Candidatus Pseudothioglobus singularis PS1: one gene and its partner. Each later gene encodes a partner of the first gene's protein in a complex. Links are inferred from orthologs where the notes say so. Each region holds a gene or a part of one and is shown on either strand. Other genes may lie near its edges.

The links.
Region 2: the proteins of trxA (region 1) and W908_RS07840 are in contact, whole or in part, in an NMR structure (PDB 2IPA), measured with the Bacillus subtilis proteins. The link is inferred for Candidatus Pseudothioglobus singularis PS1 from one-to-one orthologs.

What each region holds. Positions count from the first base shown.
Region 1 is NZ_CP006911.1:742,572-753,357, reverse strand. Bases 5,327-8,315 are described here. They hold trxA (thioredoxin TrxA), read right to left. Parts: upstream 6,990-8,315; coding sequence 6,663-6,989; downstream 5,327-6,662. Other genes in these bases: gltX (glutamate--tRNA ligase), read right to left, coding at 8,070-8,315; W908_RS03815 (AEC family transporter), read right to left, coding at 7,104-8,042; rho (transcription termination factor Rho), read right to left, coding at 5,327-6,536. Outside these bases: W908_RS03860 (beta-ketoacyl-ACP synthase III), read left to right, coding at 1-641; W908_RS03855 (polyprenyl synthetase family protein), read right to left, coding at 638-1,513; W908_RS03850 (exodeoxyribonuclease VII small subunit), read right to left, coding at 1,500-1,727; W908_RS03845 (SDR family NAD(P)-dependent oxidoreductase), read right to left, coding at 1,741-2,556; polynucleotide adenylyltransferase PcnB, read right to left, coding at 2,553-3,692; queF (preQ(1) synthase), read right to left, coding at 3,689-4,075; LPS export ABC transporter permease LptF, read right to left, coding at 4,068-5,234; more of rho, read right to left, coding at 5,274-5,326; more of gltX, read right to left, coding at 8,316-9,455; W908_RS03805 (Mth938-like domain-containing protein), read left to right, coding at 9,604-9,966; rod shape-determining protein RodA, read left to right, coding at 9,963-10,786. UniProt on the Bacillus subtilis protein: Participates in various redox reactions through the reversible oxidation of its active center dithiol to a disulfide and catalyzes dithiol-disulfide exchange reactions.
Region 2 is NZ_CP006911.1:1,546,890-1,557,642, reverse strand. What follows is about bases 4,112-7,067. They hold W908_RS07840 (arsenate reductase ArsC), read left to right. Parts: upstream 4,112-5,362; coding sequence 5,363-5,773; downstream 5,774-7,067. Other genes in these bases: W908_RS07830 (inorganic phosphate transporter), read left to right, coding at 6,720-7,067; W908_RS07835 (TIGR00153 family protein), read left to right, coding at 6,029-6,709; W908_RS07845 (MIP/aquaporin family protein), read left to right, coding at 4,685-5,353; glmU (bifunctional UDP-N-acetylglucosamine diphosphorylase/glucosamine-1-phosphate N-acetyltransferase GlmU), read right to left, coding at 4,112-4,501. Also shown: metC (cystathionine beta-lyase), read left to right, coding at 1-1,054; W908_RS07860 (TauD/TfdA dioxygenase family protein), read right to left, coding at 1,068-1,898; W908_RS07855 (MFS transporter), read right to left, coding at 1,952-3,118; more of glmU, read right to left, coding at 3,146-4,111; more of W908_RS07830, read left to right, coding at 7,068-8,000; W908_RS07825 (BolA family protein), read left to right, coding at 8,037-8,264; rpmE (50S ribosomal protein L31), read left to right, coding at 8,307-8,519; hemE (uroporphyrinogen decarboxylase), read left to right, coding at 8,629-9,669; trpA (tryptophan synthase subunit alpha), read left to right, coding at 9,738-10,538; accD (acetyl-CoA carboxylase, carboxyltransferase subunit beta), read left to right, coding at 10,551-10,753. UniProt on the Bacillus subtilis protein: Catalyzes the reduction of arsenate [As(V)] to arsenite [As(III)]. In vitro, can dephosphorylate para-nitrophenyl phosphate (pNPP).

The DNA of each region.
Region 1 (10,786 bases):
CATGCCCAGCCTTTGATCTTCAAGCAGTATGTGCAGGCTTTGTCTTCGCTTTAACAACCGCACAGCAATATATTGAAAATGGAAGTGCTAAAAATATTTTAGTAGTTGGCAGTGAAACGATGTCAAAAATTGTTGATTGGTCTGATCGATCAACGGCTATTTTATTTGCTGATGGGGCTGGAGCAGTAGTTTTAAGTGCAGATAACACAACAGGTATTAAACATTCAAAGCTTTTTAGTGATGGTAGCTACCTTTCTTCTCTTCACGTAAATAATAATGGTATTGATGAGCTTGGAACAATCCAGATGGAAGGTAATGAAGTTTTTAAAATTGCTGTTAATAGACTTTCAGACCTTGCAGAAGAGACCCTCAATGAATGCAATATGAGCTCAGAAGACTTGACTTGGATGGTTCCGCATCAGGCAAATATTCGAATCATCAAGGCTGTTGCAAAAAGAATCAAACTACCAATGGAAAAGGTGATTCAAACCCTTGATAAACATGGCAATACCTCAGCAGCGTCTATACCTCTTGCACTTGACGTTGGGGTTCGTGATGGAAGAATAAAAAAAGGAGATACACTGCTATTTGAAGGAATTGGTGGCGGCTTTAGCTGGGGAAGTGTACTCTTAGAGTATTAATATGACCTATTCATGAGTCTTGTTGTAAGCAAGCTTAATGGCCCACAATCAACGCTCAAATGAGACAATTCTTCTTGAGCATTTTGGTATAGATTTTCAAAAGTTTTGATGGACTCATTCAGGCCAATTATTGAAGGGTAGGAAGGTTTGTTTTTTACTGCATCTGAGTTTTGACGCTTACCCAATACTTCGTCAGAAGTAGTTACATCTAAAACATCATCTTGAATCTGATAGGCAAGCCCTAAATGACTTGCGAAAGACTCTAGTATTGATAAATCATTTTCACTTGCATTATGTAATAATGCACCAAATTTAATAGAACAATTTAGTAATGCGCCAGTTTTCTTTTGATGCATTTTATTAAGAATATTGAGATCAACTTTTTTGGAGACAACAGATAAATCAATTGATTGCCCCTCTGCCATAGCATAGGATGATTTAGCCATTAACTCTAAAAGCTTTATTTTTGTATCAGCATTAATAAGAGGGTCATTTGAAATTAAACTAAATGCCAAAGCCTGGAGACCATCGCCAGCAAGAATAGCTTGAGCCTCGCCAAAAACCTTGTGATTGGAAAGCTGATTGTGTCTTATGTCATCGTTATCCATTGCAGGTAAGTCATCATGGATTAGAGAGTAAATATGAATTAATTCAATTGCACTAGCGCATGAGTCAGCTTTTTCTATTTCTGAGTCATATAAACTAGCTACTGTATAGGTTAAGATTGGCCTAAACCTCTTTCCTCCAGCTAAAACGCTATACTTCATAACATCCCTAAGCTCTATATCAGAGTTAGGACTTGAAGGAATAGAGCCTAAAAAACTGTCCAAACAGGAGTTAACTCTCTCCCTATACTGGTCATGAATCTTCAAAAGACTTTTCTTCGTTGTAGTTATCGCTTTCACTTAAAACACTAATACGCTGCTCAGCATCCGTAAGCGCAGTATGGCATTGCCTATGGATTTTAACCCCCTCTTCAAAGTATTTAAGCGACTCCTCTAGGCTTAAATCACCCGACTCCATTTTGCTAATGATTTCCTCAAGCTTTAACAAGCCTTTATTGAAATTGAATTTTTCAGCCGCCATTAGAGTCTCTCGCTTATGATTGATTTAAGATATTATCCATCCATTTACTAGGGAATATTTTACCTAACAAAGAAAAAAGTTTTGTTGGAAAGGTGACTCGATAGTAATTTTTTGGATTGCTGGACTCTAATGCATGTATTGCACACTTTAAAACTGCCTCAGGAGGCAGAGTGAATTTAACATTTTGGCCTGACTTAAGCCTCTTTATCATTACTTTGTATTGAGTCTGGTAATGACTTTTAGAAATATCAATATTTTTCTTGAATGCCAAATAAGCGTTCTCTCTAAATTTTGATTCTATTGGACCTGGTTGTATTGAAGAAAGCTTGATATTTGTATCTCTCAGCTCTAATCGTAATGTGCCAACAAGCCCTTCAATAGCAAACTTTGATGCAACATATGCACCCCTTGAAGGCATTGCCACAAAACCCAGTACAGAGCTTATGTAGATAATTCTACCCGAATTAATATTTCTCATCCCAGGAAGGACTAAGTTTGTAAGCTCATGCCAACCAAAAACATTAGATTGAAACTGTTTTTCTAGAGTATCTCTCGAAATATCCTCAAGGGCGCCAGCTTGACCATAAGCCCCATTATTGATTAGTGCATAAACATTATCAGTCATTTCAAAAAGTTTAATTACTGCATCATTTATTGACTCTGATGAAGCTAAATCTAAAAGAAGAGACTCAAAACCAAGATTTTGAAGGTTTTTGACATCATCAGGAGATCTTGCTGAAGCAAAGACTCGATAACCTTTATCTTTAAGTCCTTTTGCTATACAAAGACCAATGCCACTTGAACAGCCTGTAATTAATACAGATTTCATTTTTGAATATTGGTCCAATACTCTGCTTTAGCTCTTAAATCTTTATCAATACTTTCAGATCTTAACACAAGAAAATCATAAGCCATCCTAAAACGAGGGTTTCTAATAAGTGCTTTTGATTTTTTTGGATTATAGTTCTCTAACTGATATTGCATTAACCATATGTCCTTGACTCGAGATGAGAGCCATCTAGGCATCATCACTTGCTGTGTTTGTTTCTTAATGACATCTTCAGAAGCCTGAAGCATTAACTCAATTCGAGATTTGTTTTTTTTACTTATTTGATTAAACCTTTTATTCACTGCAGACCACAGGAAAACTGCAAATAAAAAAGCAGGTGTAACACTGTTGCCATTCCTGATTCTTTCAGAGGTATTGATTAAAGAGGAATCAACAAATGGGTTTTCTTTAGTTTGTGAAAAAAGATGTCTTAAAAGACCCAGTCGATCAAGCTCATGGAATATTTCAATCGAATTTTCATTATGAAAAAGCTTAATAACCTCCTCATAAAGTCTTGCTGGAGGGATTTTTACAAGTAACTGAGAGTTTGCTTGAATTGCTTCAATAAGCTGAGATTCAATATTCGCATTCAATTTTGCCTGAAAACGAACTGCTCGAATCATCCTAACTGGATCTTCCTCAAAACGCTCTGAGGGGTCACCAATCATTTTAATTTTTAAAGCTTTTAGATCATCAAGCCCACCCACATAATCGATAATTTCAGATTTTTTAATATCATAATAAAGACCATTTACAGTAAAGTCTCTTCGAAAAACATCGTCTTCTAGGGCACCATAATAATTATCTCTAAGCACCAAACCATCATTTGAAGTTTGGACTTTACCAGCACGAAAAGTTGCAACTTCAATGAATTTTCTTGCTGAAAACATAATATGAACTAACTTAAAACGCCTTCCAATAATTCTAGAGCGTTTAAAAAGTTTATGAATTTGTTCTGGTGTTGCACTAGTTGCTATATCAAAGTCCTTAGGTTTGTGTCCAAGAAGAATATCTCTTATACAACCCCCTACTAAATAAGTCTCATGGTCTGATTTATTTAATTTTTTTAAGATCTTTAAAGCATCTTGATCTAATAATTTTTTGTCAAATTTAACCTTTTGACGAATTGGACTCATATACTAACAACTTCTCTTGGAGACCAACCTTCTTTTCTATGTTCGCATTCAACATTTGTATAGACCCCACCTCTAACATTAAAGACAGCTTTTAGTCTTATAAAACGAGGATCCATAACCTCAACTAAATCATCTAAAATCTTATTTGTTACAGCCTCATGAAAAGCCCCTTCATTTCTATACGACCAGAAATAATTCTTTAATGCTTTTAGCTCAACACAAAATTTATCTGCAATATACTCAATATGAATATCAGCAAAATCAGGCTGGCCTGTTAATGGACATAAACATGTAAATTCTGATGAATCAATTCGAATTACGAAATCTCTTTCAGAATTGGGATTGTCAAAGACTTCTAATATTTTACTTGGTGAACTAGACATTTTTTTTCTCTGGTTTAAATAAAATAAGTATTTTATCAATAAAATATAATAATTTTCCTTCTCTTAAGTGATACAAAAAAAGGAAAAATAAAATAAACAATAAATGAACTGACCATAAGCCTACCATAGGATTTAATTCTCCATTTTCAATTGAAGTTTTGGCTACCAATAATCCATTGTTATAAATCATAAAAATTAAAACACCAATTAACAAATTAATGCCCTTGCCATTTCTTGGAGAGGCTTTGCCCAAAAGAACTCCAATAATAGATAAAATTAAAATTGATATTGGCTGTGAAAAGCGCCACTGCATCTCAGCATTTGCTAGCAAACTATCATCAGTTAACAAATTGATTGAAGTTTTTTCTTCAACTTCAGAAAAATTAGAGAGCGACTTTTGAACTTCACCAGAAACTATCTCTAAATCATATTGATCAAAATCTAATATGTTTACATTTAGATTGCCAGGAAGTCCTTCATATCTAACGCCATCTTTAAGTCTTAAATAAATACTTTGATTTTTAGAGTCAGTATACTTTGTAGCTTCAGAAGCTAAAACAATAACTGGACTCTCTTTACTTGACACATAGATAAAGACTTCTTCCATATTTTGCTCACCTGCATTATCAATACCTGATGATTCTGAAGCATAAAAAATAATCTCACCATTTTTAAAATTTTCAAACTTTCCTTCAGTAATAAAAGAAAACTCAGAAGCATTAACAGTTTCATCCTCCGCATAACTCTTTTGCTGTTTTGCCCATGGAACAGCATAAATAGTAAGAAAAAAAACTACAATAAAAGAGAAGATAACTATTGGCTGAATATAATATATAAATGCTTTATCCCCCATACCAAAAGAATTCATAACAACTGCTTCTGAGCTTTTATACATTTGAGATATAGAAATTATAATTGCTAAGAAAAGAGAAAGTGAAAATATGACGGGTATATCGCGTAGCATATTAAAACCAACAATTGGCATAAGTTCCTGAAAAGGAATACCATGCTCAACACTTTCTTGAACTGTTAAGACAAATTGATTACCAAAAACGATAAGCCCAACAATAAAAAAAATAGATAAAAGAAAAATGATTAAATTTTTCAGTAGATATCTTGAAATTATTGTATTTGGAATATTAAAGATTTTATACAGCATAAAGTTAATTATAAATTACCCTTGCTGATAAGCGAGCCTTTACTTCTTTTGTTTCATCGAATCGAAAAACTCATCATTAGTCTTGGTGAATCTTAGTCTTTCAATTAAAAACTCAGCAGCTTCGACAGTATCCATTGGATGAAGAATTTTTCTTAAAATCCACATTTTTTGGAGTTCTTGTTCATCTGTGATAAGCTCCTCACGCCTTGTACCAGAGGCATTAATGTTTATAGCAGGGAAGATGCGTTTTTCAGACAATCTTCTTTCAAGATGAAGCTCCATATTGCCGGTACCTTTAAACTCCTGATAAATGACTTCATCCATCTTAGATCCAGTATCAACTAAAGCTGTTGCAATTATAGTAATACTACCACCATTTTCAATATTACGAGCTGCTCCAAAAAAACGCTTTGGCCTTTGGAGTGCATTAGCATCAACTCCGCCAGTTAGGACCTTCCCTGAGGATGGAGCAACTGTATTGTATGCCCTCGCAAGACGAGTTATTGAATCAAGCAGAATAATGACGTCTTTACCTTGCTCAGCTCTTCTTTTTGCCTTTTCAATAACAATCTCTGCAACCTGAACATGTCTTTTGGCTGGTTCATCAAAAGTTGAAGAAATAACCTCACCTCGAACTGTTCGCTCCATTTCAGTTACTTCTTCAGGTCTTTCATCGATCAACAATACAATTAATTCACATTCAGGATGGTTAACTGCTATTGAAGAAGCGATATTTTGCATAATCATTGTCTTACCTGCCTTAGGTGGGGCAACTAATAGCCCTCTTTGTCCTTTTCCAAATGGTGCAACAAGATCAATGACTCTTGCTGTAATATCTTCTGTACCACCATTTCCTAGCTCAAGTCCAAGTCTTTGATTTGGATGAAGTGGTGTAAGGGAAGAAAATGGGATCCGATTTCTAATATTTTCAGGTGAATCTTCATTTACTTCTGAAACCTTTACAAGCGCAAAATATTTTTCACCTTTCTTTGGGGCTCTAATTTTTCCAGTAACAACATCACCAGTCGAGAGATTAAATCGTCTAATTTGATTGGGTGAGACATAAATGTCATCAGGGCCAGAAACATATGAATCATTTGAAGATCTTAAGAAGCCATAACCCTCTTGTAAGATATCTAAAACACCATCTCCCAGAACCTCCTCTTCGTTATCAGCCTTATGTTTAAGAATTGCGAAGATGAGAGTTTGTTTTTTTGCTCTAGAAATATTCTCAATACCAAGAGATTGAGCAAGTTCAAGAAGTTCGGCAGGCGTTTTAATTTTAAGTTCTGATAGTTTCATATAGATTTATAAGTTTTTTTAAGAATTGGCATAATGCCATAGGAAACAAACAATAGAAATAAATGTTTGTTTAAAGAGTATTTAATTTAAGTTTTATATTATTTGTTTAGGAAATTGGTTTAATTATTAAATATTTGAATCCAAGAAAGCGTTTAGATTCGGCTTTGAGAGAGCGCCAACCTTTGTGGCCTGAACAGCTCCATCTTTAAATAAAAGCATAGTAGGAATTCCTCTTATGCCATATTTGGGGGGTAATTGAACATTTTCATCAACATTTACTTTAGCGATTGTAATTTTCCCTTCATATTCATCTGCGATTTCATCAAGGATTGGGGCAAGAGCCTTACACGGACCACACCACTCTGCCCAAAAGTCTACCAATACGGGTTGTGAAGAATTTACAACATCTTCTTCAAAAGAGGCGTCACTAACTACGATAATTTTGTCGTTCATGTACTAAAAAATGGAATGTATAAATAGAGTTGAAATAACCTATAAGTTACATTATAACACTTCTTTCAGGTAATTCTGTTTATTTAAAAAAAGATTAATTGTGGCAATTTTTTATTAAATAAATGCAAGTAATATCGGTATCGTGATGAAAGACAAAACAACTTGCGTGGTTATTATGCTAGTCATTAATTGATCGTCTGCTCCAAACTGTCTAGCAAGTGTATGAGAACTAACAGCTGTCGGCACGGCCGCAAAAATAACTGCAACTACCACTTCAATCTCACTGAGCCCTAAATAATTAGCTACACAAAAAGCAATCAATGGCAAAGCTAATAATTTGAGAAAATTGGATATTAAGATTGGAGTAATAGTTAAAGCCAAATCACGTACCTTAATCTTAGCGCCAATAGTTAATAACATTATTGGAAGAGCTGCAGAACCAAGCAAACCAGAAGTATCGATAATTACTTTTAATTTTTCTGATTGAATTATTGAAAATATTAGACCTGCAATCATTGAAAGGATAAAAGGATTTTTGCTTAACTCGACAAATACAGTTTTAAATTCATTATTTGATGTATTTTTTTTTGATTGGCCAAAATTCATTACCATAGTTGTTACTATAATAATATTAATGCTAGGAACATAGATAAGCATAAATATTGAGGCTATTTTTAAACCTTCATCTCCAAAAAGACTTCCAGTAATTGCTAAAGCAATAAAAGCATTTTGTCTGACTGCTCCTTGAAGTATTGATGTCCATCTTTCTGGAGGGTATCCAAGCAATTTGCCTAGAATAAGAACAGTCAATATTGCAATAAAAAATCCTACATAAATGATTATAGAATAGCTATAAAGCATTTCGGAAGATAAATTAATTTGAGATATATAGTGGAATAATAATGCCGGAATGAGAACCCAATAACATAACTTATCGTTAATCTCCCAAAAAGATACATCAGGTACTTTAATCCTTCTCAGAAAATTGCCAAGGATAATTAAAAGGAAGACTGGCGAGACCAATAGAAAGATTTGAAAGAAGTTTGAAAGCATTTACTCTTTTATATGAAATAGTATTTTCTAACTATTGCTATTAATCCAATCAATAGCTTTTTCTAATCTGGCCAAGGTTCTTTCTTTGCCAACAAATTGAGCGCTTATATCAATACTTCCAGACTTACCATTACCAGTTAGTGCCAACCTGAAAGGCTGACCAACCTTACCAAAACCTATATCATGCCCTTCACAAATAATCTTTATTACTGAATGAATGTTCTCAGCAGTCCAGCTATTAATTGAATTGAGATTGGCAACTAGATCCTCTAAAATTGGCTTAGAATTAGTATTGAATACCTTATTTGCCTGAACTGAATCAAACGCATCAAAATCACAATAAAACATGACGCAGCTCTGTGCCATATCAACTAGTGACCCTGACCTTTCTCTTAGAGACTCAGCCAACTCATAAATATTAGGGCCATTATCTAGATTAATATTTAAATTATTGAGATGCCATTTAAGATTTTCAACCAGATTATTGATTTCAGTGGACTTAATATAGGACTGATTAATCCACTCTAATTTTTCTTGATTGAAGCTAGCTGGAGAATTATTTATATTTTTTAGTTCAAAAAGATCAATCATCTCTTCTACTGAAAAAATTTCTTGGTCTCCGTTTGACCAGCCAAGCCTCACAATATAATTTAATAACGCTTCAGGTAAAAAGCCTTCATCCCTATATGCAAGAAGGTTAAGTGCTCCATGTCTTTTTGATAAACGAGAGCCATCTGAGCCAAGGATCATTGGAACGTGGGCAAACTCGGGCAAAGGCCATCCCATAGCTTTATAAAGATTAATCTGTTTAGGAGTATTATTGATATGATCATCGCCCCTTATTACGCAGTCAATTTCCATGTCATGATCATCAACCACAACAGTTAAATTATAGGTTGGAGAGCCATCTGTCCTTGAGATTATTAAATCGTCTAACTCAGAATTTGAAATTCTCACCTCACCCTTTACAAAATCATGAAATACTACTAATCCATCGTCAGGGTTAAGAAATCGAATGACGCCATTCTTTAGGGCTTTATCTCGGCAACATCCATCGTATTTAGGCTTCTCCTTTTTGGCAATCTGATTTTCTCTCATCTTTTCCAAACGCTCTTTAGAGCAATCACAATAATAGGCCTTGCCATTTGAAAGGAGTTCGTTAATGACCTCATTGTAGCGCTCAGTTCTATCACTTTGATAGATTGGGCCTTCGTCATAGTCAAGACCCAGCCACTCCATTCCATCTAAAATGGCGTCTACAGAAGTCTGAGTTGATCGCTCTTGATCAGTATCTTCTATTCTCAGTAAGAACTTACTGCTTGTTTTTTTAGCCCAAAGCCATGCAAAAAGAGCAGTTCTGGCGCCGCCAATATGCAAATAACCTGTTGGTGAAGGTGCAAATCTCGATTTCATTAATTACTCTTTAAAAAACAATAGAAGTAGCTTTTGAACATTATAAAAATAAATTGATTGTTATTGATCCCTTCAAACAAATCAAAATGTTAAGTTAATTTTACACTGTTATAATATTCCTCCAACACCCAAATATACTTGCAAATTAATGGAATTCACTCAGCAAAACGCGAATACAAATACCATTATTTCAGTTGACGAATCCTCAATAACAATCTCACATTCCAAATTAAATAGGCCGTGCTTTGTTTCAGCTAATAAAGCTAGTGAAGTTTCAATCAAAAATTTAGGGGATATAGGAATAGAATTTTTATTTCCACTAGTTGTAAAAGACCCCATTGATCTATTAATTATTGGTACAGGAAATTCGCCAAAATTTCTCTCTCCTAAGCAGCAAATTGAACTCTCTGAATTTGGCCTTGGTGTTGAATGCATGAATAATTCATCGGCATGTTCAAGCTTCAACCTGCTCTTAGGAGATCTTAGGAAAGTTGGTTTATTGCTTTTATGATTGCTTTTTTATTAAAAAAGTTAGTCATCTTTTATAAATTCTTCAAAATTGACACGCCTCTTCTTATTCTTCTTATACTTCTATCATCTTTTGGGTTATTGATACTATATAGTAGCTCGGGAGGCTCTCTAAGCCTTGTCTATAGGCAGATGGTCCATCTTGGCCTTGCCACCTCTGTAATGCTTGTAATTGCTCAAATTCCGCCTATCATCATGCTAAGGTTTGCTCCCATATTAATGCTTTTGGGCATTTTTCTACTAATACTTGTTCTATTTTTTGGAAGCTCAGGAGGTGGCGCCCAGCGCTGGCTCGACCTTGGATTTGTTCGGTTTCAACCCTCTGAGCTAATGAAGATTATTGTTCCAATGACTATTGCAGCGATACTGAGTGAAAAAACGCTGCCTCCAAGGGCATTCCCAGTCATTATTTCATTCATAACAATCGTAACTGTTGTGCTATTGATTGCAAGACAGCCTGACCTTGGAACCTCTTTATTAATTGGCGCTTCAGGGGTGTATGTATTATTCTTCTCTGGGTTTAGAGTGATGCTAGTTAAAAATATTTGGCTCAACCTCGTTATTTTATCAAGCGCTCTTACAGGGTCACTCTATTTTGCGTGGAATTACCTGTTGATTGCTTATCAAAAAAGAAGAATTCTCACTCTGTTTAATCCTGAATCAGATCCACTTGGATCGGGTTATCACATCATTCAATCAAAAATTGCTATTGGCTCAGGCGGCTTTACAGGTAAAGGAATTGTGAGGGGCTCTCAGTCTCAACTTGATTTTGTACCTGAACAGTCCACCGACTTTATTTTCTC
Region 2 (10,753 bases), 810 kb from region 1 along the record:
TAATTTTGAGGATATGCAGCTAGCCCTAGAGGGTAATTATCCAGGCGTAGATTATGGAACACATGGTCTGTCTACTCAAAAAGCCTTTGAAGAGGCAATATGTAAGCTTGAAAATGGTCATAGAACCTATGCATTTCCATCAGGGATTAATGCAATAACAAGTACTTTGATGGCTTTTACTCAAAGTGGTGATGAGGTTTTAGTTTGTGATAATGTGTATGGCCCAACCTCAAGGTTTTGTCATAAGATTCTTTCTAAATATGATGTAAAAACAACGCATATTCCATCAGATATTGGATCTAAGATTAGTAGCTATATTACCAAAAAAACTAGGCTAATATTTCTAGAGTCTCCAGGTTCGAATACATTTGAAATGCAAGATATTGTAGAAGTAGTAAAGGCTGCAAAAAAAGCAGGCATTATGACTATCATTGACAGCACCTGGGCTACTCCTTTGTATCTAAAGCCTCTTGATCTAGGGGCTGATATTGCAATTCAATCAGTCACTAAATATATATGTGGTCACGCAGATATGCTAATGGGCTGCGCAACGGTTAATAAGCAGTATGCTGACGAATTTGCAGACTATTTTAAGACTGTTGAGAATTACACAAACCCTCAAGACTGTTATGTTGCGCTTAGGGGCCTGAGAACTCTTAAGGTTCGATTGGAGGCTCATGAGAACTCGGCAAATGAGGTTGCTAGGTGGCTTGATGAGCAAGATATAGTAGATTGTGTCATTCATCCTAGCCTAGAGTCACACCCCCAACATGGATTATGGAAGAGAGATTTTTCAGGATCTTCAGGCTTATTTTCATTTACATTTAAAGAGGCTTATAGCGCAGATCAAATTGCGTTATTTATTAATTCGCTTGAGATGTTCGCCCTTGGTTTTAGCTGGGGAGGCTATAAAAGTTTGTTAACTGCTAGACCATATAAGAGAGATGGCCAATGGGTTCATGATGGCAAGCATGTAATTCGTCTGAGTATAGGACTTGAAGATACAACTGACCTTATTGAGGATTTAAAACAGGGCTTCTCACATTTAAGCTAGGGTGACTGACAGTCTAAGATTTATCCCTTTTATCGTTAATAACCGTGATTCGTTGCATATGCCTTAATTCAGGCAAGTAGTCACATACCGCATAATGCTGGGTTATTCGATTATCCCAAATGGCAACAGAGTCATCTTCCCAGTGAAACCTCACTTGGAACTCAGGCTTATTCATATGCTGATATAAAAACTGCAACACATGATCACTTGGACCTTGATTTTCATTAACGATATTTCGTGTAAATGACTGATTAACATTAATATATTTAAGGCCAGAAATTGGGTGAGTATCTATGACTTTATGAACTGCTGAGCCAACAGATTTCAGAGCATTATTAATTGACTCAACGCCACCTTCTTTATAGTAATCGTTGCGAAATGTCCCCATATCATGGATCGCCTCAAGGCCCTCCAAATAATCTTTCCAGCCATCTGGTAGCTGATCATAGGCAGCACTCATGCTTGCCCAAAGTGTATCACCACCAGACTTAGGAACTTTTATCCCATGGAGTATGCTAGCAAAAGGCGGATTTGCTTTAAAAGTCAAATCTTTATGCCAGTCAGCAGTATCAGGCCTATTATTAGCATCATTCCTCAGTAAAACAATACTTTGATAGCCATCTACATGAGGATAAACGGGGTGCCCAGGATCAATCTCTCCAAGACTTTCTGCTAATTTAAGATGTGAGTCTGGCGAAAGGTTTTGATTTCTAAAAAAAATGACCTGATGTTTAATAAGAGAGTTATATACTTGCTCGATAGCATCATCATTTAATTCATCATTAAGAGAGATACCTGAAATCTCAGCTCCAATTGATGGCGTGAGTGGTCTAACCTCAAACATTCATAACTCCAATAAGATTTTGTTGCATTATAAAAGAAAAAAACTGATTAGAATTAACCATTCTTCTTTAGCCACCACAAGAGCAGAACCAATTGCATTAAAAGAAGTGGGATCACCGAAAGAAGAACAACTTCCCAGCTAAAATTAAATACAAACCATCCCGCTGAGAGTGCAGCAAGGGCTTGTAGACCAAATATTAAAAAATCATTGATAGATTGAACTTTAAACTTTTCATTCTCATTGTAAGACCTTGGGAGTAAATTTGTACCACCAATAAATAGAAAATTCCATCCCAGTCCTAGCAGCACCAATGACCACCAATAATTAGTAAGTGCATGGCTCATAAAGGCAATGATTACCGAGATAAAGAATAATAAAATGCCTAAAAGCATCATACGGGTTAACCCTATATATCGAACAATTATTGCAGTGAATAGAGAAGGGAGAAACATTGCAATGACATGACTTTGCAGAACTACCTTAGTATGGTGAAGAGAGTGGCCATCCATGACGTGCATACTTACAGGAGTCGCAGTCATAATGAAACTCATAACGACATATCCAGTAGTTGCTGCACATACAGCGACTATAAAAGATCCTTGTTTGACAATCTCGACTAATGATCTTTTTGACTCATCTACTTGCTCTTTAAACTTAACAGCTGGCTGAAAAAAAGTCATCAAAATGAAAGCAATTACAAATAAAAACGCCAGCAGAACGAAAGATCCCACAAAGTCAGTCTCAAAATAATTCTTGCCTAAAGTTGCAACTTCGGTTCCAAGGAAGGCTGAAATTAATCCACCAAGAAGAACAACCGCAGTAGCTGACGGTCTTTTTTCAGGTTCAACACTCTCAATGGCAGCGAACCTAAATTGCATCATGGTTGCCACACTGGCGCCAAGGCAGAAGCTAGAAAAGCTAAAAAGAAAAAACATTTCTTTAGTGATTGAAAAGATACAAAGAGAAATCAATAAAATTGTGTAAAGGCAGGCACTTAAAAAAACCTTTTTTCTGCCAAATACTGACATCAGTCTTATCACTGGAATAACACTTACCGCAGTTCCTACAACAATAGTCGCAACAGGTAAAGTAGACAGGCTTTTTACTGGTGAAAGGTTACTACCAATAATGCCCGCTACAAAAACAATAAAAACACTCAGAGACATAAACAAGGACTGACAAGCGGTCAGTATCCATACATTTTTTGGTAGGTTAAACATTCAGATGTATCCTTTATGAGATAGATATTACTTCTTAAGAGGTCGTTTCCATTTACTAATGGTGGACTGCTTATTTCGACTCAGAGTGAGTTGACCGTCTGGCGTATTCTGAGTTATAGTGGAGCCAGCACCAATTGTTGCATTTTTCCCGATAGTGACCGGGGCGACCAACTGACTGTTGGAACCTACAAAAGCCCCATCTTTAATCTCAGTTTGAAATTTATTAATACCATCATAGTTACATGTAATAACGCCAGCCCCAACATTGACATCGTTTCCTATCTTGCTATCGCCAATGTAGCTTAAATGTGAGACTTTTGAATTATTCTCAATAGATGACTTTTTAACTTCAACAAAGTTACCAATTTTTGAATGATTACCTATCTTAGTTTCAGGACGTATTCGTGCGAAAGGGCCAATCGAAGCATTGGATCCAATGACAGCATTTTCAATAATTGAGTTTGCGAGTATATGAGTATTATCGCCGATTTTAGACGCTTTTATAATACAATTAGGCGAAATTAAAACATTTTTACCTAAATCATTATCACCTTCAAATACCACATTCACATCTATAACGCAGTCATCTTTAAAGCTCAACTCACCTCGACAATCAAATCGTTTTGGATCCATGATGGTTAAACCTTTTGACATTAAATCACTAGCTTTATTCTGTTGGTATGCTCTTTCAGCTTGTGACAATTGATTTTTGTCGTTAATTCCCATAACTTCTGCCACACTTTCACATATAAATGAAGCAATATTAACATTATCTTTAACTGCTTTTTCAACTATATCAGTCAGATAAAGCTCTCCTTGGGAATTATTTGGCTCTAATTCTTTTAAATATTTTTTTAAGATTGAGCCTCTGATTGCCATGATCCCTGTATTAATTTCTCTGACCTGAAGTTCATCTTTGCTCGCATCTTTTTGTTCAACAATTGACAAAATAGAATTATTTGAATCCCTAATAATTCTGCCATACCCAAAGGGATTTTCCATCATAACACTCAACAGGGAAAAGCCTGAAGATTCTGCTTTGTCAGTCAGTATTTGAAGTGTCTCAGTTTTGATAAGGGGCACATCACCATATAAAATTAAACAGATTAAGTTGTCATTGATATGAGGGATTGCTTGTTTAACAGCATGACCTGTTCCAAGCTGCTCTTTTTGATTAACCCAGTTAATGTCGTCATTTGAAGTTGTTTTTTTGACAGATTCTGAGTGATGTCCAATAATTACATTAATAGAATTGACTAGAGGGCGAGATGCATCAATGACGTGTTGAAGAAGACTCTTGTTGCCGACTTTGTGAAGAACTTTAGCCGTCTGAGAGTTCATTCGAGTGCCTTGTCCAGCAGCTAATATAATTGCAGTATTCATTCTAATTGGGTACGTTTTTATCTCGAAATAATTGATACTATGAATTAATTATTTCAAATATTTTGTATAATGTTACCCTTTAAATTCTTAGACTCCAAATTTAAACTTCATTTGTCATAAAGCAGAAATATTGACCCATTATGATGATTTATTTTTTTAGTTAGATTGAGCAAAATAAATAGTATGCAAAAAAAACTAATTGCAGAATTAATTGGAACTTTTATTCTTGTGTTTGCAGGAACTGGGGCCATCATTATTAACGACATTGCTAACGCAATTGGACATGTCGGTATTGCCCTAACTTTTGGGTTTGTTATCGTTGCATTAATTTATAGCTTTGCACATGTCTCTGGCGCTCACTTCAATCCAGCTGTGACAGTTGCTTTTTGGTCAATGGGTGAATTTGAACGAAAAAATGTTATCCCATATATTTCAGCACAAATACTTGGTGGAGTTCTTGCAAGCTTAGCCCTTTATTTACTTTTGAGAGAAAATTTTGTTTTAGTGTCAGACGTGAGCTATCTTGGGGCAACCCTTCCAAGTGGCTCTGCTTCGCAATCTTTTGGTTTTGAGTTTATCCTCACCTTTATTCTGATGATTGTCATTTGTTCTTCAGCAGTTCATGGCAAGGCGACAAAGGATTTCGCAGGATTAGCAATTGGACTCACAGTAGGACTCGAATCGATGTTTGCTGGACCAATAACAGGTGCAAGCATGAATCCTGCAAGAAGTATAGCACCGGCCCTTGTCAGTGGAAACTTTGAGCATCTATGGCTTTATATTGTCGCAACAATTTTGGGAGCGGTATGTGCAGCTTTAGTTTTTCTGAAAGTTTTTAAATCAGACTCATAAGAATTAACTATGGCAAAGAAAGTATTGGTTTTATGTACCGGTAATAGTTGCAGAAGTATTATTGCAGAGGCCCTCATTAATCGTACTTTTGATGGAAAAATTGCAGCATACTCAAGTGGCGTTTCTGCCAGCGGCATGGTTAATCCAAGTGCAAAAAAAATACTTCAATCTAAAGGTATTTGGAGAGATCATTACCACTCTAAGCCCATCAAAGATTTAGAGCAAATTGAATTTGATCTAGTGATTACGGTTTGTGAGAATGCAAGTCAAACCTGTCCCGTTTTCCCTGGCAATACTCCTGTGACTCATATCGGCTTTGATGATCCAGATGGGAAAGAATATGAGGCATTTGAGCTTTGTTTTGAGGAGATTAAAAGTAAATTATTGCCATTTATAAATAATTACTCTTTCGATAAATAATCTATCCGGTTTGAATAATATTCAACTACAGAAAAACTAAGGGCTCTCTCTAGTACCTTAATACTAAGGCTTAACAACTCAGCTATAATGAAGAGGTTGAATGATACTAAATACACTTCTTGTTGTAATAAAAAGCAACCTAAATTTGAATTCAATTCGTTATAATGCGCATTTTGGCTTCAACTGCCAAAGAAATTTTGAGTTATTTTGTAGTATTTTTTTACCTTTAAACTATATACGGAGTAGATTAGAGATATGACTGGAAAAGACAACATAACTAGCCTATTTGGAAAGTCACCAATAAGCCCATTACAGCAGCACATGAAACAGGTTCATTCATGCTTAAAAGAGTTTGGAGTTTTTGCTAAAGCGGCTAATACTGAAGATTGGGAAAAGGCTCAATCAGCTCATCTATCAATTGGCAAAAAAGAACAGAAAGCAGATGTTCTTAAGAAAAAACTAAGAATGAATTTGCCAAGTACATTTATGATGCCTTTCTCTAGAAGGGATTTACTGGATGTTTTGCTAATTCAGGACTCTATTGCCAACATTACAAAAGACCTTTCAGGCTTGATGATGTCGAGAAAAATGCACTTTCCAAAAGCGTTTGCAGAAGACTTTTTAGAATTATCTAAGCTATGCATTAAAACTTCAGCGGCCGCCTTGGTTGCAATTAATGAATTGGATGAGCTCTTAGAGACTGCGTTTAGTTCTAGAGAGCGAAAAATTGTTGACAAGATGATTAAGAAAGTCAACGAATTGGAACATGAGACAGATGTTGCTCAAGAAATTATTAGAAAAAAGCTTTATCTGCTTGAGGCCGAATTACCACCTATAGATGTAATGTTTTATTATCGAGCCATAGAGTGGCTTGGTGAGACTGCTGATGCTGCCCAAAAGGTTGGATCGCGTTTTGAAGTTATGTTGACAAAGTAGGGGGCTAACAATGGAAATTATCGTTCAAAATAGAGATATTCTTATCATGTTGGCTATTGGATTTGGCCTGTTTATGGCCTGGGGCATTGGTGCCAATGATGTTGCAAACGCAATGGGGACTTCTGTTGGCTCTGGTGCTATAACTTTCAAACAGGCTGTCATTATCGCAGTCATTTTCGAATTTGCAGGAGCTGTTTTGGCTGGTGGAGAGGTCACTGCAACTGTCCGTAAAGGTATTCTTGATGCAGGAGCATTTACAAATAATCCAGAATTATTAGTATATGGAATGCTTGCATCTCTATTGGCTGCAGCGACTTGGCTTTTAATTGCCTCATCTCTTGGTTGGCCAGTATCCACAACACACTCAATCGTTGGTGCAATCGTTGGTTTTGGAGCAGTTGGAGTTGGTATAGAGGCTGTATCATGGGATAAAGTGTATGCCATTATTGCAAGTTGGGTGGTCTCACCACTTATTGCAGGAACAATGGCTATTTTGATATTTAAAAGCTTACAGCGCCTAGTAATAGATACAGAGCAGCCACTTGAAAATGCAAAAAAATACCTCCCTTTCTACGTTTTTTTTGTAGGATTTGTCCTCTCATTGGTCACTCTATTAAAAGGACTCAAGCATGTTGACTCTTTAAAACATCTCGGTAAGGACCTTCCAACAAGCATGATGATTGCAACTTTAGTTGGAATTCTTGCAGCCATCATTGCCGCAATTATTATTAGGCGAATTAAAACCAACCCCGAAGATGATAATGAGTTCTCCTATGCAAATATGGAGAAACTATTTGGCGGACTGATGGTAATTACAGCTTGCTCAATGGCTTTTGCTCATGGATCAAATGATGTTGCAAATGCAATTGGCCCATTAGCTGCGGTCTATAGTATTGTTGAGTCGGGCGGGCAAATTGTTTCAAAAAGCGCACTCCCTTCATGGATATTGTTAGTAGGTGGTGGTGGAATCGTCTTTGGTCTTGCAACCTTTGGTTTTAGAGTAATGAAAACGATCGGTAAAAATATTACTGAGCTAACGCCAAGTAGAGGTTTTTCTGCTGAACTTGCCGCTGCAACAACAGTAGTATTTGCCTCTTATACGGGGCTTCCAGTTTCAACAACTCAGGTACTTGTTGGTGCTGTTCTTGGTGTGGGTATTGCAAGGGGCGTAGCATCATTGAACCTGAGAGTTGTTAATAGAATATTTCTATCTTGGTTAATTACATTGCCAGCTGGAGCAATAATGTCGATCTTGTTTTTCTTTACACTCAAAGGTATTTTTAGTGCTTAGAGCGTATAATTATTTCAAAATATTACATTAAAAATTATGACACTAGAAGAAGTTCAATTGAAGCTCGAATCAGGACTTGAAAGTTCAGATGTAACAATGGAGGGAGATGGTTGTAATTGCTCTGCTGTTATAGTATCCCCTGTCTTTGAGGGTTTGTCTTTGCTGCAAAGACAGCGTATGGTTTTGGGTCTTGTCAAGGAAGAAATTAAAAGCGGCGAGCTCCATGCATTAACTGTTAAAACATTTACCCCAGCAGAGAGATAGTATATAATTCCCACTTTTTGAAAAACTTGAAGATATAAGGCTATGCAAACAGATATTCACCCTTCATATGAAACAATAAAAGTTGTGTGCAGTTGTGGTAACTCATTCGAGACTCGCTCAACTTCAGGTAAAGACGAAATTCATCTTGATGTTTGTTCAAGCTGTCACCCTTTTTACACAGGCAAGCAAAAGATTATGGATACTGCTGGACGAGTAGAGAAGTTCAAATCTCGCTACGGCGCTTTCAAACGTTAAATTCAAATTGATTGACTCTTAAAGCCACAAATGTGGCTTTTTTTGTGTCAAAAGGAAACTTCAGATTAAAATTTAAAATTGATATAATCAACTATTTTGAGACAACATAATGGCTTTTGACTACATTAATGCGTTATTAAAAAAAGAGGTCACCAGAACCCCTATTTGGGTCATGAGACAAGCAGGTCGTTACTTGCCCGAATATCGAGCAACTCGAAAAAAAGCGGGTGATTTTTTAACGCTATGTAAATCAAGTGATTTGGCCTGTGAAGTTACACTTCAACCATTAGAGCGTTTTGATTTAGACGCAGCCATTCTCTTTTCTGATATTTTGACTATTCCAGATGCAATGGGACTTGGATTACACTTTGTTGAAGGGGAGGGTCCAAAATTTTCTCACCCGCTGAGCTCACTTTCAGAAATTAATCAATTAACTAAGCCTGACGTATCAAAAGATTTATCTTATGTCAGTGAGGCCGTATCAGTTATCAAAAAAAATCTTAAAGGAAGGGTTCCACTAATCGGCTTTAGCGGAAGTCCATGGACGCTTGCAACTTATATGGTTGAGGGCGGCTCCAGTAAGACCTTTTCAAAGGTTAAAGGATTGATGTACGAAAATCCAAAGCATATGCACCAACTTTTAGATGTTCTAGCTGACACAATTATTGACTATCTTAACTCTCAAATCGAGGCTGGTGTGGACTCAGTTATGATTTTTGATACCTGGGGTGGTCTTTTAAATAAAGCCAGTTATGAAAATTTTTCATTAATGTATATGTCAAAAATAGTGGCTGGAATTAACCGCAACCCCGAAGGCAAAACAATACCTGTTACGCTTTTTACAAAAGGCGGATCCGCATGGCTTGAACAAATTGCTGCAACTGGTTGCGATGCTGTTGGTATTGACTGGACAGTTGAAATTGGAGAGGCAGAAAGAAGGATTGGCTCGAAAGTTGCCCTTCAAGGTAACCTTGACCCATCTGTACTTTATGCATCAGCTGAGGTTATCAAAAGTGAAGCACATAAAATTTTAGATCAGTTTCAAGGCTCAACGGGACATGTATTTAATCTGGGGCATGGCATCACTCCAGATGTTAATCCTGAAAGTATGAAGGCCTTGGTTGATGCGGTCCATTCATACTCAAAATAAAAAATCACTTAAATAGAGTGAGAGTCTCTCTATGTTAAAATTTCGTAATAAATAATAATAATAACAATATGTCAAGAATCTCTAATATCTTTAAAAAACTTGATGATCAAGATCAGACCGCCTTCATTCCATTTATTACTGCTGGTGATGGTGGGTTAGATGGCTGTGAGGCTCTTGTCTTCACTTTGGCTGATAGTGGCGCCGACATTATCGAATTGGGAATGCCGTTCTCTGATCCAATGGCAGATGGGCCTGTCATTGCAAAGTCACATGAAAGAGCAGTTGCAGACGGTATCAACTTAGATTCTGTTTTTGCAATAGTGGAGAGGTTTAGAGAGCACAATCAGACGACAGGTATCGTTTTGATGGGCTATACCAACCCTATTGAAGTCTATGGCTACAAAGAGTTTGCTATTAGAGCAGACGAGGCTGGAGTTGATGGCATTTTGGTTGTTGATATGCCGCCTGAAGAAGCTGCAGATCTTAAACAGGAGCTGGATAAATATAAGATTGATTTAATTTTTCTGGTTGCCCCTACAACGACAGATGAGCGCTTAGAGCAAATTTCGAAAATAGCCAGTGGATATATTTATTATGTTTCCCTCAAGGGGGTAACTGGCGCTGCAAATCTTGATATTGACTCGGTCAATTATCACCTTGAACGAATGAGGAATTATATTCAACTTCCAGTGGGTGTTGGTTTTGGTATAAAAGATGCTGACACTGCAAAACAGGTTGGTGAAAATGCTGATGCAGTGATAGTTGGAAGTGCCCTTGTCTCTATTGTCGAAGAGCTCGCATCTGATAAGGATAAAATGGTTACCAAAGTTGGAAATTTAGCAAAAGAAATCTCGAGTGCAATTACTTAACTAAGGCATAGTATGAGTTGGTTAGAAAAAATAATGCCATCGATTGGCAAGAATGCTAAAAAAAATATTCCAGAAGGACTCTGGAGCAAATGTCCTGAGTGCAATAGGGTTCTTTATCAAGAGGAACTTGAACGCCTTCTATATGTCTGTCCAAAGTGTAATCACCATTTAAGAATTTCTGCCAGAAGGCGCATTCAAGATTTTCTTGATATGGA